DNA from 2 places in the Streptomyces sp. WAC 06738 genome. Region 2 is predicted to be linked to the other one. Evidence: riboswitches for the same ligand, from Rfam matches in the RefSeq annotation. Region 2 holds a riboswitch; the other holds the start of a gene.
The links. Region 2 has a riboswitch for glycine ahead of gcvT (glycine cleavage system aminomethyltransferase GcvT). Riboswitches for the same ligand answer to the same signal wherever they lie in the genome.
Positions count from the first base shown of each region.

Region 1 (7,875 bases), 5.7 Mb from region 2:
ACCAGCAGGTCAGCGGCCAGGTCATGGCGCTGCTCGGGGAGCTGTCGCCGCTGGTGGAGCCGCTGAGCCTGGACGAGGCGTTCGTCGACCTCGAAGCCGGCGGCACGCCCGCGGAGGAGGGGGCGTGCCGGGACGTGGCGCGCCGGCTGCGCGCCGACATCCGCGCCGCCACCGGCCTCACCGGGTCCGTCGGGCTCGCCGCCTCCAAGATGCTCGCCAAGGTCGCCTCCGAGCTGGCCAAGCCCGACGGGCTCGTCGTGGTCCCGCCGGGCGGCGAGCGGGCGCTGCTCGGGCCGATGAGCGTGCGCACGCTGCCCGGCGTCGGCCCGGCGACGGCGGACACGCTGCGCCGGGCCGGGATCACCACGGTCGGGGAGGTCACGGACGCCGGCGAGGACGAGATGGTGCGGCTGCTGGGCAAGGCGCACGGCACCGGGATCCACGTGATGGCGCTGGGCCTGGACGAGCGGCCGGTGGTCGCGGACCGGGACACCAAGTCCGTCTCCGTCGAGGACACCTTCGACGTCGACCTCACCGACCGGGTCCGGATCCGCACCGAGGTCGAGCGGCTGGCACGGCGGTGTGTGACCCGGCTGCGCGGCGCGGGGCGCTCCGGCCGCACGGTGGTCCTCAAGGTCCGGCGGTACGACTTCTCCACCCTCACCCGCTCCGAGACCCTGCGCGGGCCCACGGACGACCCGGCCGTGGTCACCGAGGCGGCGCTGCGGCTGCTGGACAGCGTGGAGACGACCGCGGGCGTGCGGCTGCTGGGCGTCGGCGTGAGCGGGCTCGCGGACTTCACGCAGGAGGACCTGTTCGCGCAGGCCGGTCAGGCGCCGGAGGTGCAGCATGGTCCCGTGGACGCCGACGGCCCGGTGGCGCTGCCGCCGCCGGAGCCGCCTCCGCCGCCCGCCCCGGCGGAGCCGGAGCCGGCGGCGCCGCACTGGCTGCCGGGGCTGGACGTGCGGCACGCGGAGCACGGCCCGGGCTGGGTGCAGGGCAGCGGCGTCGGCCGGGTCACGGTGCGGTTCGAGGTGCCGGGCTCGGCGCCGGGGCGGGTGCGGACGTTCGCCGTGGACGACCCGGCGCTGGCGCCCGCGGACCCGCTGCCGCTGGTGCCGGGCGGCTGATGTCCTCCGGCCCACGCCCGGGGGCCCGGTCAGTCGTCGGAGCCGGCGACCTCGCCGAAGTCCCGGTCCTTCGGCTGCTGCGGGCGGGTCTTGGCGACCTCGGGCGGCAGCGTCATGCCGTAGTGGTGGTAGAGCTGGAGTTCCTGTTCGGGGGAGAGATGCCGGCCGACGCCGAAGTCCGGCGCGTCCTTGATCAGCTCCCGTTCGTACGGCACCCGCAGCCCTTCGTCCGCCAGCTCGCTCGGCCCCAGCGGCACGAACGCGTCCCGGTGGAAGAGGCCCGTGCGCAGCGCAGCCCACTGCGGGGCGCCGGTGGCGTCGTCGAGGTACACCTCGTCGACGGTCCCGAGCTTGTCGCCGTTGCTGTCGTACGCGCGCACGCCGATCAGGCTCCGGGGGTCGATGTCGGTCTGCACGGTGCCTCCCACCTCTCGTCACAGCTCCGCTGCCTCCACGTAACGGCACAACCCGGCCCGCGGCCACTCGGCGGGCGCCGCCCGGGCGCACGGGAGCCGGCGCCCGCGCCGGGATGCGCGGGGGCGTGCGCTGGTACGCTGATCGTGGCTGCAGACCCCGTGCGGGAGAGTCCTCCGCCCGCCAGCCGGAGGCGCCGAAGGAGCAACTCCTCCCCGGAATCTCTCAGGCCCCCGTACCGCACGGACGAGGTCACTCTGGAAAGCAGGGCGGGCCGCCGCGCGGCCCCTCCTCACCGACGGTGCAAGCCGCGCCGCGCCCGGTCAGGGCGTGCCGGTGAAGCTCTCAGGTCCGGATGACAGAGGGGGAGGCCGTACGGGTGCCCGGCCCAGGGGCATCCGCGAAGGTCCGCGCGACCAGGAGGCCCCTTTGTCCGAGACGAACGCCCACCGCATTCCGCTGTCCGCCCTGGAGCGCGACACGCCCTTCGAGCAGCGCCACATAGGACCGGACGCGGGCGACCGGGCCAAGATGCTCGCCCAGGTCGGCTACGGCTCGCTGGACGAGCTGACGGAGGCCGCCGTACCCGGCTCGATCAAGGGCACCGGCGCGTTCACGCTGCCCGCGGCCCGCTCCGAGGCCGAGGTGCTGGCCGAGCTGCGCGGCCTGGCGGCGCGCAACGAGGTGCTCACCTCCATGATCGGCCTCGGCTACCACGGCACCCACACGCCGCCGGTCATCCTGCGCAACGTCATGGAGAACCCCGCCTGGTACACGGCGTACACCCCGTACCAGCCGGAGATCTCCCAGGGCCGCCTGGAGGCGCTCCTCAACTTCCAGACCGTCGTCTCCGACCTCACCGGGCTGCCCACCGCCGGCGCCTCGCTGCTCGACGAGGGCACGGCCGCCGCCGAGGCGATGGCCCTGTCCCGGCGTGTCGGCAAGGTCAAGGACGGCGTCTTCCTGGTCGACGCCGACACCCTGCCGCAGACCGTCGCCGTGCTGCGCACCCGCGCGGAGCCGACCGGCGTCGAGGTCGTCGTCGCGGACCTCGCCGACGGCATCCCGGCCGAGGCCGCCGAGCGCGGCGTCTTCGGCGTGCTGCTGCAGTATCCGGGCGCCTCCGGTGCCGTACGGGACCTCGCGCCCGTCATCGAGCGGGCGCACGAGCTGGGCGCCGTCGTCACCGTCGCCGCCGACCTCCTGGCGCTCACCCTGCTGACCTCGCCCGGGTCGCTCGGCGCCGACATCGCGGTCGGCTCCAGCCAGCGGTTCGGGGTGCCGATGGGCTTCGGCGGGCCGCACGCCGGCTACATGTCCGTACGCGAGAAGTTCGCGCGCAGCCTGCCGGGGCGGCTCGTCGGCGTCTCTAAGGACGCGGACGGCGCGCAGGCGTACCGGCTGGCCCTCCAGACGCGCGAGCAGCACATCCGCCGCGAGAAGGCCACCAGCAACATCTGTACCGCGCAGGTGCTGCTCGCCGTGATGGCGTCGATGTACGCCGTCTACCACGGCCCCGAGGGCCTGGCGGCCATCGCCCGGCGCACCCACCGCTTCGCCGCGATCCTCGCCGCGGGCCTGCGCGCCGGCGACGCCGAGGTCGTGCACGACGCGTTCTTCGACACCGTCACCGTCCGCGTCCCCGGCCGGGCCGCCGAGGTGACTGCCCGCGCCCGCAACGCAGGCGTCAACCTCCGCCTCGCCGACGCCGACCACGTCGGTATCTCCTGCGACGAGACCACGGTCCGCGAGCACCTGGCCGTCGTCTGGGACGCCTTCGGCGTCCCAGGCCGGGATGTCGGCGAGCTGGACGCCGCCACCGCCGACGCGCTGCCCGCAGGTCTGCTGCGCACCGACGCGTACCTGACCCACCCGGTCTTCCACCGGCACCGCTCCGAGACCGCCCTGCTGCGCTACCTGCGCACGCTCGCCGACCGGGACTACGCGCTGGACCGCGGCATGATCCCGCTCGGCTCCTGCACGATGAAGCTCAACGCGACCGCGGAGATGGAGGCCGTCACCTGGCCCGAGTTCGCCGGGCTGCACCCCTTCGCGCCCGCCGACCAGGCCGCGGGTTATCTGACGCTGATCCGCGAGCTGGAGGAGGGCCTGGCCGCCGTCACCGGCTACGACAAGGTCTCCCTGCAGCCCAACGCGGGATCGCAGGGCGAGCTGGCGGGCCTGCTGGCCGTACGGGCGTACCACCGCGCCAACGGCGACGAGCGCCGCACCGTCTGCCTCATCCCGTCCTCCGCGCACGGCACCAACGCCGCCTCCGCGGTGATGGCCGGCATGAGGGTCGTGGTCGTGAAGACCGCGGAGAACGGCGAGGTCGACGCGGACGACCTCCGCGCGAAGATCGGGCAGTACGGCGACGAGCTGGCCGTGCTCATGGTCACCTACCCCTCGACGCACGGCGTGTTCGAGGAGCACATCACGGAGATCTGCGACGCCGTGCACGCCGCCGGCGGCCAGGTGTACGTGGACGGCGCCAACCTCAACGCGCTCGTCGGCCTCGCGGGCCCCGGGAAGTTCGGCGGCGACGTCTCGCACCTGAACCTGCACAAGACGTTCTGCATCCCGCACGGCGGCGGCGGTCCCGGCGTCGGCCCGGTCGCCGTCCGCGAGCACCTCGCCCCGTACCTGCCGAACCACCCGCTGCAGCCCGCCGCGGGCCCCGAGACGGGCGTGGGACCGGTCTCGGCGGCGCCGTGGGGCTCGGCCGGGATCCTGCCGATCTCGTGGGCGTACATGAAGCTCATGGGCGAAGATGGGCTGCGCCGCGCCAGCCAGGTCGCGGTGCTCGGCGCCAACTACGTGGCCAGGCGGCTGGAGCCGCACTTCCCGGTGCTGTACACGGGTCCCGGCGGGCTCGTCGCGCACGAGTGCATCGTCGACGTACGGCCGCTGACCAAGGCGACGGGCGTGTCCATCGACGACGTGGCCAAGCGGCTGATCGACTACGGCTTCCACGCCCCGACGATGTCGTTCCCGGTGGCCGGGACGCTGATGATCGAGCCGACCGAGAGCGAGAACCTGAGCGAACTCGACCGGTTCTGCGAGGCGATGATCGCGATCCGGCGGGAGATCGAGCGGGTCGGCACGGGGGAGTGGGACAAGGACGACAACCCGCTGGTCGGCGCGCCGCACACCGCGGCGCAGCTCGCGGGGGAGTGGAAGCACCCGTACGGGCGTGCGGAGGCCGTCTTCCCGGCCGGGGTGACGCCCGCGGACAAGTACTGGCCGCCGGTGCGCCGGATCGACGGCGCCTACGGCGACCGGAACCTGGTGTGCTCGTGCCCCCCGCTGGACGAATACGACGACTGACGTACGCCCGCGCGCGTACCGCACCCGGCCCGGCGCCCCCGCGCCGGGCCGGGTGCGTGCGGTGCGTGCGGGCGGCCGCGGAAGCCCGCCGGCGGGCGGCGGCCGGTGCCGCCGCCCGGGCAGGTCAGGCCGCGGCGGTCACGTCGTCGGCGTTCGGCGGTCGGTGCGGCGCGATGATCCGGCCGTCGGGCAGCAGCTCGCCGGTGTCCTCGAACAGCAGAACGCCGTTGCAGAGGAGGCTCCAGCCCTGCTCCGGGTGGTGCGCCACCGGGCGCGCCGCCTCCCGGTCGGTGGACTGGGCGGTGGGACAGGGTGGCTGGTGCTGGCACATGGCTGGGTACTCTCGCCGTTTCGTGGTCTCGGTCCTGCGGTCTGCAGATGTCATCGCCGCCCCCGTGTCGACTCGTTCCCCAACCAGTGTTCCCCCGCGCGCGTCAATTCGCAGGGATTTACCGGCAGGTGGTCTCCGGGGCAGAAGACGCATCACCCTCGCGGGCGGTTGCCCGGTGCCGGACCATCCTTTCGGGGGGTGCACCGGCGGGAGTGGACTAGTCCACAGCGGTGATCAGACCGTGACCTCGCCGTGATCAGGCGGAGGAGCCGAGCAGCCGCGCGCCCGCCAGCCGGTCGCGCAGCGCGGGCAGCAGATCGCCGGCGCGGTGCGCGCGGTGGGCCCGGATGCCGGGCGGCGCGGGCGCCAGCGGCACCAGCAGATCCGCCGGGTCGACCGTGCCCGACTCGGCCGGCGCGGTGGCGTCGGCGCGCAGCCAGAGCGTCACCATGTACAGCTCGGGTACGGACAGCAGCCGCGGCTGCAGCAGGGCGGGCAGGGACTCGGCCTGGCGCAGGGCGCGTTGGGTGGAGGCGACGTACGGGCCCTCGGAGAAGTGCGAGAACGCCCAGCCGTCCGGGGTGATCCGCGCCTCCGCGGCGGCGACGACGCGGCCCTCGGCGGCGAGGTGGAACCGCCAGCCTGTGAGCGCCGCGCGGGGTGTGCCGTCCGCGGCGCCGACCCCCGCCAGGACGTGGACGGGCAGCGCGTCCGTCGCGTCCGCCGGGCTCCCGGAGACCGGCGCGAGCGCACGGGTCCCGCGCACCGCCGTCGGGGACTTCAGCGCGGCGTTGACGCTGCGCAGAGCCGGGGAGGGGGGCGTAAGGACGCTGAGCGGCATAGGGGTCGCCTACCTTCGACAGACGTGGAGCAGAGCAGGGGGCAAGATGCGGACGGCGCTGTCTGCTAGCGGGGCCAGAGGGGACCGCATCCGTGCAAGGGGGCGCCAACTCTCTGCCTCGTTCGCGAATTTTATACGACTAGCGGTGGGAGTCCTTCCGCCTAGCCGTCCGGGTGAATTCCGCAAGAGGATTCTCGGTCGCATATCCGCTGGTCTTTCCGGAACATCAGCGAGAATCACCTGGCGGGCGCGGTCACGGCCGGCACCCGGGGTCGGCCGGATCTCGCCGGGGATCGCGGCGGATCGGCGGGCGGTGGTGCGCGCGCCCGGCGGTGTGCGGTCGGAACGACGCCGTCCGGCGCGGCGGTCAGCGTAGCCGACGACACGGCGGCTGCGGGCGTCAGGGTACCCGCGTCTGGGCATCATCCCGGGCAGCCGAGCCGAGGAGGAACCTCGATGGGCGAGAAGGTCGTGGCCGGCGGGTTCGACCTGTCCGACCGCCGCCGCTATCGGCAGCGGCTCCGCGAGTGTCTCGTGGGGCTGGAGCGATTGCTGGAGGAGAAGAGATTCGACCGCCCGCAGAACCTGATGGGGCTGGAGATCGAGTTGAATCTCGTCGGTGCGGACGGCATGCCGCAGATGATGAACACGGAAGTGCTGGAGCGCATCGCGAGCCCCGACTTCCAGACCGAGCTGGCCCAGTTCAACCTGGAAGTCAACATCGCGCCCCACCGGCTCGCCGGCCGGGTGCTCGACCAGCTCGCGGAGGAGCTGCGGACCGGGCTGTGGTACGCGGACCGGCAGGCGCGCGAGGTGGGCGCCGGGATCGTGATGATCGGCATCCTGCCGACGCTGACCGCCGCCGACCTGGTCTCCGGCAACCTCTCCGAGGTCGACCGCTTCCACCGGCTCAACGAGCAGATCCTCGCGGCCCGCGGCGAGGAGATCCACCTCGACATGCGCGGGGTCGAGGAGCTGACGTACACCACCGGCTCCATCGCCTCCGAGGCCGCGTGCACCTCCGTCCAGATGCATCTCCAGGTCACCCCCAGCCGGTTCGCGGACGTCTGGAACGCCTCGCAGGCGGCGGCGGCCGTGCAGGTCGCGCTCGGCGCCAACGCGCCGTTCGTCTTCGGCCGGGAGCTGCTGAGCGAGTCGCGGCCCGAACTCTTCCTCCAGGCCACCGACACCCGGCCGCCGGAGTACCGCGCGCAGGGCGTACGCCCGCGCGTCTGGTTCGGCGAGCGCTGGATCACCGAGCCGCTGGAGCTGTTCGAGGAGAACCTCCGCTACTTCCCCTCGCTGCTGCCGCTCTGCTCCGCGGAGGATCCGCTGCGCGTCCTGGACGAGGGCGGGGTGCCGGAGCTGTCGGAACTGGTGCTCCACAACGGCACCGTCTACCGCTGGAACCGGCCCGTGTACGACCTCGCCGGCGGCGTCCCGCACCTGCGGGTCGAGAACCGGGTGCTGCCCGCGGGCCCGACCGTCACCGACGTCGTCGCCAACGCGGCGTTCTACTACGGCCTCGTGCGCACCCTCGCCGACGAGCAGCGGCCCGTCTGGGGCCGGCTGCCCTTCGACGGCGCGGCGGCCAACTTCGCGGCCGCCTGCCGGGACGGGATCGACGCCACGCTCGTGTGGCCCGGCAGGCGGCGGCTCGGCGGGGTCGCGCGGGTGCCGGTGGCCAAGCTCGTACGGGACGAACTGCTGCCCATGGCCGCCTCCGGGCTCGACGCCTGGGGCGTCGACCCGGCCGACCGGGACCGCTACCTCGGGGTCATCGAGGAGCGCTGCCGGCGCCGGGTCAACGGGGCGTCGTGGCAGTCGGCGGC
Region 1 covers NZ_CP029618.1:391,122-398,996, reverse strand. Annotated here, with positions in the region: gene DMB38_RS01495 (DNA polymerase IV) at 1-1,130, shown strand, start outside; gene DMB38_RS01490 (PRC-barrel domain-containing protein) at 1,160-1,546, opposite strand; glycine riboswitch at 1,699-1,795, shown strand; gene gcvP (aminomethyl-transferring glycine dehydrogenase) at 1,974-4,871, shown strand; gene DMB38_RS01480 (DUF5999 family protein) at 4,996-5,202, opposite strand; gene DMB38_RS01475 (hypothetical protein) at 5,459-6,043, opposite strand; gene DMB38_RS01470 (glutamate--cysteine ligase) at 6,500-7,875, shown strand, end outside.
Region 1: linked by a shared signal. The riboswitch ahead of gcvP (aminomethyl-transferring glycine dehydrogenase) and the one ahead of gcvT (glycine cleavage system aminomethyltransferase GcvT) in region 2 are both predicted to bind glycine.

Region 2 (7,875 bases):
CCGCGGGCGGTTTCCTTGTACTTGACCTTCATGTCCGCACCCGTCTCCTTCATCGTCTTGATGGCCTTGTCGAGGGAGACGAAGTGCCGGCCGTCGCCGCGCAGTGCCATGCGGGCCGCCGTGATGGCCTTGACCGCCGCCATGCCGTTGCGTTCGATGCACGGGATCTGGACCAGGCCGCCGATCGGGTCGCAGGTCAGGCCCAGGTTGTGCTCGATGCCGATCTCGGCGGCGTTCTCCACCTGTTCCGGGGTGCCGCCGAGGATCTCGGCGAGGCCGCCCGCGGCCATGGAGCAGGCGGAGCCCACCTCTCCCTGGCAGCCGACCTCGGCGCCGGAGATGGAGGCGTTCTCCTTGAAGAGCATGCCGATCGCGCCGGCCGCGAGGAGGAAGCGGACCGCGGTGTCTTCCTCCCCGGCGCGGCTGTCCCCGCCCGGTACGAACTCCGTCGCGTAGTGGAGGACCGCGGGGATGATGCCCGCCGCGCCGTTGGTGGGGGCGGTGACGACGCGGCCGCCGGCGGCGTTCTCCTCGTTGACCGCCATCGCGTAGAGGGTGACCCACTCCATCGCGTGCGCCGCCGGGTCGCCCGCCGCGCGGAGCTGGCGGGCCTCGCCGGCGGCGCGGCGGCGGACCTTCAGGCCGCCGGGGAGGATGCCCTCCCGGCCGGTCCCGCGGGCGACGCACTCGCGCATGACCCGCCAGATCTCCAGCAGCCCGGCGCGGATCTCCGCCTCGGTGCGCCAGGCGCGCTCGTTCTCCAGCATCAGCGAGGAGAGCGACAGGCCGGTCTCGCGGGTGCGGCGCAGCATCTCGTCCGCGGTACGGAACGGGTGCTTCAGCACGGTGTCGTCGAGCTTGATCCGGTCCTCGCCGACCGCCTCCTCGTCGACGACGAAGCCGCCGCCCACCGAGTAGTACGTCTTCTCCAGCAGCGTCCCGCCGTCCGCGTCGTACGCGGCCAGCGTCATGCCGTTCGCGTGGTACGGCAGCGAGCGGCGCCGGTGCAGGACGAGATCGGCGGAGGCGTCGAAGGGGATCTCGTGGTCGCGCCCTATCTCGGCGCCCAGCAGGTGCAGCCGCCCGGTGGCGCGGATGCGCTCCACCTCGCCCTCGGCCCACTCGATGTCGACGGTGCGCGGCGAGTGGCCCTCCAGGCCGAGAAGCACGGCCTTGGGGGTGCCGTGGCCGTGGCCGGTGGCGCCCAGGGAGCCGAAGAGTTCGGCGCGTACGGCGGCGGTGTGGGCCAGCAGGCCCTCGTTCTTCAGCCGGCGCGCGAACATCCGGGAGGCCCGCATCGGGCCGACCGTGTGCGAGCTCGACGGGCCGATGCCGATCGAGAAGAGGTCGAAGACGGAGATGGCCACTCGGGACTCCCTTGTCCTTGCGTGGGGCGTGCGCGTGTGTGGTGCGGGTGGTGACGGCTTGCGCGTACGGCCCCGGGGCCCGGCGGCCCGCCGCGTCGCTGCGGCGGGCCGCCGGGCCGTACGGGCTACAGGCCGGGGTACAGCGGGTGCTTCTGCGCCAGGGCGGTGACCCGGGCGGCTAGTGCGGCCGTCTTCGGATCGCCGGAACCCCAGCGGGTGAGGGGTGCTTGGAGGGCTTCCGCGATGACGTCGGCGACCTCCTCGAAGTCCGCGGCGGCGAAGCCGCGGGTGGCCAGCGCGGGCGAGCCGATGCGCAGGCCGGAGGTGACCATGGGCGGGCGGGGGTCGTCCGGGACCGCGTTGCGGTTGACGGTGATGCCGATCTCGTGGAGCCGGTCCTCGGCCTGCTGGCCGTCCAGCTCGGACGCGCGCAGGTCGACCAGGACCAGGTGGACGTCCGTACCGCCGGAGAGCACCGAGACGCCGGCCGCGCGGGCGTCGTCCCGCAGCAGCCGCTCGGCCAGGATCCGGGCGCCGTCCAGCGTGCGCCGCTGCCGCTCGCGGAACTCCTCGGACGAGGCGATCTTGAACGACACCGCCTTGGCCGCGATCACGTGCTCCAGCGGGCCGCCCTGCTGGCCGGGGAAGACCGCCGAGTTGATCTTCTTGGCGAGGGCCTGGCGGGAGAGGATGACCCCGCCGCGCGGGCCGCCGAGGGTCTTGTGCGTCGTGGTGGTGACGATGTCCGCGTACGGCACGGGGTTGGGGTGCAGGCCCGCGGCCACGAGACCGGCGAAGTGCGCCATGTCGACCATCAGCAGCGCGTCGACCTCGTCGGCGATCCGGCGGAAGCCGGCGAAGTCGAGCTGCCGGGGGTACGCCGACCAGCCGGCGATGATCAGCTTCGGCCGCCGCTCCTTGGCCAGCCGCTCGACCTCGGCCATGTCGACCTGGCCGGTCTCGGCGTCGACGTGGTAGGCGGCGACGTCGTACAGCTTGCCGGAGAAGTTGATCTTCATGCCGTGGGTCAGGTGCCCGCCGTGGGCCAGGTCCAGGCCCAGGATCGTGTCGCCGGGCTTCAGCACCGCGAACATCGCCGCCGCGTTCGCCGACGCGCCCGAGTGCGGCTGGACGTTCGCCGCCTCGGCGCCGAAGAGCGCCTTGACCCGCTCGCGGGCCAGCTCCTCGGCGACGTCGACGTACTCGCAGCCGCCGTAGTAGCGGCGGCCGGGGTAGCCCTCGGCGTACTTGTTGGTGAGGACCGAGCCCTGCGCCTCCAGCACGGCGACCGGGGCGAAGTTCTCCGAGGCGATCATTTCGAGGGTGGACTGCTGGCGCTTGAGCTCGGCGTCCACGGCGGCGGCGACCTCGGGGTCGACCTCGTGGAGCGAGCCGTTCAGAAGGGACATGGGACCTTCCGGGAAAGAAGAGGGACGCGGTCGGGCGGGGCTGCGGCGGCGGAGCTCAGCCCGCGGTGAACTCGGTGTACTCGGCGGCGGACATCAGGTCGGCGGCCTCGGCCGAGACGCGCACCCGGAAGAGCCAGCCGTCCTGATACGGCCCGGAGTTCACCAGCGCCGGGTCGTCCACGACGTCCTGGTTGGTCTCGGTGACCTCCCCGGTCACCGGCGCGTAGAGGTCGGAGACGGACTTCGTCGACTCCAGCTCGCCGCAGGGCTCGCCCGCGTTGACCGCGGCGCCCACCTCCGGCAACTGGACGAAGACGACGTCGCCCAGCGCGTTCGCGGCGTGGGCGGTGATGCCGACGGTGGCGACGCCGTCGGCGATCGCGACCCACTCGTGTTCCTTGCTGTAGCGCAGGTGCTCAGGGTTGCTCATAAGGCGATTCTCCAGGATCGGGACGTCAGAGGCGTAAAGGGGCGCTGGTGGCGCGGTCGAGGGCCGCCGCGGGAAGGGGCCGGTGGCTCTCGCGGAGCCGGTCAGGGGCGCTTGTAGAACGGCAGGGCGACGACCTCGTACGGCTCGTGGCTGCCGCGGATGTCGACGCCCACGCCGGTGGCCGCCGAGGGCCCGGAACCGGCGTGCGCGGCGTCCACGTACGCCATCGCGATCGGCTTGCCCAGGGTGGGGGAGGGGGCGCCGGAGGTGACCTCGCCGATGCGCCGGCCGCCGGCCACCACCTCGTACCCCGCGCGCGGCACCCGCCGGCCCTCGGCGACCAGGCCGACCAGCACCCGCGGCGGCTCCGCCGCGGCGCGCCCGGCGGCCTCTTCGAGCGCCTCGCGCCCGACGAAGTCGCCGGGCTTGTCGAGCTTGACGACCCGGCCGAGCCCGGCGTCGAAGGGCGTGAGCGCGGTGGTCAGCTCGTGCCCGTAGAGCGGCATGCCGGCCTCCAGACGCAGGGTGTCGCGGCAGGAGAGCCCGCACGGCACCAGGCCGTCGTCCGCGCCCGCCGCGGTGAGCGCGGCCCAGACGGCGGGCGCGTCCGCGGGGCGTACGAAGAGCTCGAAGCCGTCCTCGCCGGTGTAGCCGGTACGGGCGATGAGCGCGTCCGCGCCGGCGACGGTGCCGGGCAGGCCCGCGTAGTACTTCAGGCCGGCCAGGTCCGCGTCGGTGACCCGGCCCAGGATCTCCTGCGACCTGGGGCCCTGCACGGCGATGAGGGCGTACGCGTCCCGGTCGTCCCGCACCTCGGCGCCCGGGAAGCCGGCGGCCCGTTCGGCGAGGGCGTCCAGGACGACCTGGGCGTTGGCGGCGTTCGCGACGATCATGTACTCCTCGTCGGCGAGCCGGTAGACGATCAGGTCGTCGAGGATGCCGCCGTCCTCGCGGCAGATCATCGTGTACCGGGCGCGGCCCGGGCGCACCGCGGAGAGCCGGCCCACCAGGGCGTAGTCCAGCAGGTCCGCGGCCTGCGGGCCGGTGACGGCGATCTCGCCCATGTGGGAGAGGTCGAAGAGGCCGGCGCGGGTGCGCACCGCGACGTGCTCCTCGCGCTCGCTGCCGTAGCGCAGCGGCATGTCCCAGCCGGCGAAGTCGGTCATGGTGGCGCCGAGGGCGCGGTGCGTGGCGTCGAGCGCGGTACGGCGCGGTGCAGGGCTCTCAGTGGTCATCGTCAGGCTCCCGGACAGGGGGTGGTCGTGTCCTCCCCATCTGTCATCGGAACCTGAGAGGTTCGCCACGACCCCGCGGGAGCGTGGCTTGCACCTTGGGTGGGGCGGCGCCGGCGCTCGGCCGGGCACGCCCGCTTTTCAGATCTGCCTCGCCCGCGCGGTGACTGGTGCCTGAGAGATTCAAGGGAGGACTTGCTCCTTCGGCGCCCGGTGCGACGAGGCACCGGGACTCTCCCGCGCGGGTTCGAACGGCCGGTATGCAGTTGGCGGGGCCCATCATTGCACGCGCCCTCGACCGCGGGACAGGGGAAGAAGTGGGAGGCCACCTTCCGTTGCGTCCTTGTCGAGCCCCGCCGCTGTTGCGAGGCTTGTGGACGGCAAGAGGCGGCGGTGCGGGGCGTGGGAGGCAGCGTGACGGTGGAGCAGGCGGCCTCCAGGGAACGGCTTCGATATCCGGAGGGGGACATCGTCGTGATCTCCGGGCTGCCGGGCAGCGGCAAGAGCACGCTCATGCGCCGCACGCAGCCGCCGGCCGCGGTCCGGCTGATCGACTCGCAGTACGTGCGCGAGCGCTGGGCGCGCAAGCTGGGCACGCGGCTGCCGTACGCCCTCTACCGGCCGTTAGTCCGCATCGACCACTACGCGCGGCTGCGCCTGGCGGTCCGCGCGGGCGGCAGCCTCGTCGTGCACGACTGCGGCACGCTGCCGTGGGTGCGGTGGTGGCTGACCAGGCAGGCCAGGCGGCACGGGCGCGGGATGCACGTCGTGGTGCTCGACGTGCCCGCGGACGTGGCGCGGGAGCGGCAGGCGCGGCGCGGGCGAGCCGTCTCGCGGTACGCCTTCGCCCGCCACCGGTGGGCGCACCGCAGGCTGCTGGACTGGGCGAGCGCCGGGCAGCCGGCGGAGGGCTGCCACTCGGTACTGGTGCTGGACGGCGAGGCGACCGGGGCGCTGCGCTCGATCAGCTTCGGCTGAGCTCGGGCGGGCGGCTGCCCGCCGGACCGGTCCCGCGCCCAGACCGCTGCGCACCGGACCGCTACGCGCCGGAGCGCGCCGGCAGCTTCGGCGGCACCGCCGCGTTCGGCGGCGTCTGCGGCACCTGCCCCGCCGGCACCAGCCCGCTGGCCGCCGTCGCCGAGAGGACCCGTACCAGCGCCGTCACGGTCACCGGGGACCGCTCGGCCACCGCCGCCCGGTCGCCCGCCCGGCCGGCCCGTACCAGGCGGGCCAGCTCCTCCCGCAGCGAGCCGACGGCCTGTGCCAGGGCGGTCGTCTCCCGCGCCTTCATCGACTTCACCGTGCCCTTGGCCCCCGCCGCCGCGCCCACCGCGTCCAGGTGCGCGCGCACGTCGGGCAGCGTGCGCGGGTTCTGCCGGCCGCCGTCGGCGACCGCCTGCTGGACCTGCTCGACGGTCCTCACCGTGGCGGCGGTGAGCTGCCCGAGCTCCCCCAGCAGGTGCAGCGTCGAGGGGTCGACGTCGGTGGCGGCCGGGACGGAGGCCGCGGTCCTGCCGCCGGGGTGCCCGCCCCCGGCTCCGTCCCCGGCGGCGGCGACGGGCCCGGCCATGCCGAGCACGAGGGCGCCGCCGGCGACGGCGGGGACGACGGTGGCGGCGAGGCCGGCCATTCGGTTCGTACGCATGGAAAACGGGCTCCCTGTCGCGAGGTCGTGAGGGTGAGGGGACTCCACCGTGGGCAGGTGCGGGCTTCGCCCGCGAGCGCTCGCAGCCGTTAGGGTGCCGACGTTCATCCCCCGAGAGTTGGCTGGTCCCGATGAGCTTCGACTACCGCTCCCCGCAGCCCCCCGCCACGGGCGGCTTCCCCGGCAACGAGCTGGAGGAGGTGCTCGCCGCCTCGCTCGGCAACCCGCAGGCCGCCCCGCGGCTGCTGGAGGTGCTGGGCCGCAGCAGCCTCTGGGTGCCGCTGCCCGCGGGCGGCGGGCCCGACAGCCCCTCGCTCCCCGTGCCGACGACCGAGATAGGCGGCGCGCCGTACGTGCCGGTGTTCTCCTCGCAGGAGGAGTTCCTCCGGGTGAGCGGCTCCCACATGTCGTTCACCGTCGCGCCCGCCCGCGAGTTCGCCCGCGGGCTGCCGCCGCAGGTCGGCATCGCGGTCAACCCCGGCGGCACGGTCGGCGTGCCGCTGCCGCCGGCGGCGGTCGCCGAGCTGTGCCGGGACCGCGGGGCGGCGCGGCTGCCGGGGGAGGCGCGCGGCGGCCGGGTGCGGCTGTTCACGCCGGACTGGCAGGACGACCCGGTGGACTTCCTGGCGGTCGCGCGGGAGGAGTTCGAGCGGATCGGGGTGGTACGCAGCGCGCGCCGGGGGCTCGCGAGCGTCGAGGGCGGTGCGGAGCAGCTCTACATCGGGGTGGAGCTGCTGGACACGTACGACGAGAGCAGGCAGGCGACGGTGGAGGCGCTGGGCCGGGCGCTGGGCGCGCAGCCGGTGCCGTGGAAGGTCCAACTGGTCTTCCTCGACGCCGCGGTGGACCCGGTGATCACCTGGATGCGGGCCAAGGTCGAGCCGTTCTACATCCGGGTCGGCTGACGCGGTCAGGCTCTAAGCTGGTTTGATGACCTTTCCGGGCGTACACGCGTGCCCGGGAGCGGCGGGAGCCGAGACGAAGGGTTGGGGCCCAGGGTGAACGGGGGCGCGAGCGGGCGGGCGCCGGGAGCGGGGGTGGACCAGTTGGTCCGCCAGGTGGCTCCCGGCAGGTACGACGCGTACGAGGCGCTGCTCGCCGCGCTGGCCGCCGGGCAGGTGTGGATGCTGCTCTGGCAGGGCCGCCCCGACTCGCCCGACGCGCAGTACGGCAGCATGCAGATCGAGGGCCACGCCTACGCGCCCTGCTTCAGCTCCGACCGCGAGCTGGCCGCCAGCGGCTGGGCCGGTGCCCACGAGCCCGTCGCCGGGGCGGAGATCGCCGCCGCGCTCTACCCCGACCGCTGGGGCCTCTGGCTCGACCCGCACGCCGCGGGCGGCGGCGTCGGCGTCCCCTGGCTCGACCTGCGCCGGGTGGCCACGGGCCTGGACCGGCTGCCCGCGGGCCCGCTGCGGATCGCGGAACCGGTCGTGGACGTCGCGCAGTTCTACGCCCTGCTGGGCCAGACCGCCCACCGCACCCCCGCCGTGCGCACGCTCTGCCGCGCCTGGGTGCAGCCGGTGCTCGGCGAGCCGTACCTCGCCATCGGCATCGACCTGTACGACACGGGCGCGCAGTCCGTCGCCGCGGCGCAGTCGATGATGCAGGAGTCCGTGGCCGCCGTGCCCCCGGGCCTCGCGGTCTCCACGGTGGCGCTGGCCGACGACCACGACCCGGTGGCGATGTGGATGCGGGCGAACTCCCGGCCGTTCTTCGACCGCGGCGCCTACGGCGGCGGCCCGGCCGCCCCGCCCGCCGGCTACGGCTACCCGCCGCCGCACTCCGCGGGCGG
Region 2 covers NZ_CP029618.1:6,076,827-6,084,701, forward strand. Annotated here, with positions in the region: gene DMB38_RS26825 (L-serine ammonia-lyase) at 1-1,367, opposite strand, end outside; gene glyA (serine hydroxymethyltransferase) at 1,493-2,776, opposite strand; gene gcvH (glycine cleavage system protein GcvH) at 2,832-3,206, opposite strand; gene gcvT (glycine cleavage system aminomethyltransferase GcvT) at 3,308-4,441, opposite strand; glycine riboswitch at 4,590-4,688, opposite strand; gene DMB38_RS26845 (AAA family ATPase) at 4,853-5,416, shown strand; gene DMB38_RS26850 (hypothetical protein) at 5,478-6,083, opposite strand; gene DMB38_RS26855 (enhanced serine sensitivity protein SseB) at 6,215-6,988, shown strand; gene DMB38_RS26860 (enhanced serine sensitivity protein SseB C-terminal domain-containing protein) at 7,121-7,875, shown strand, end outside.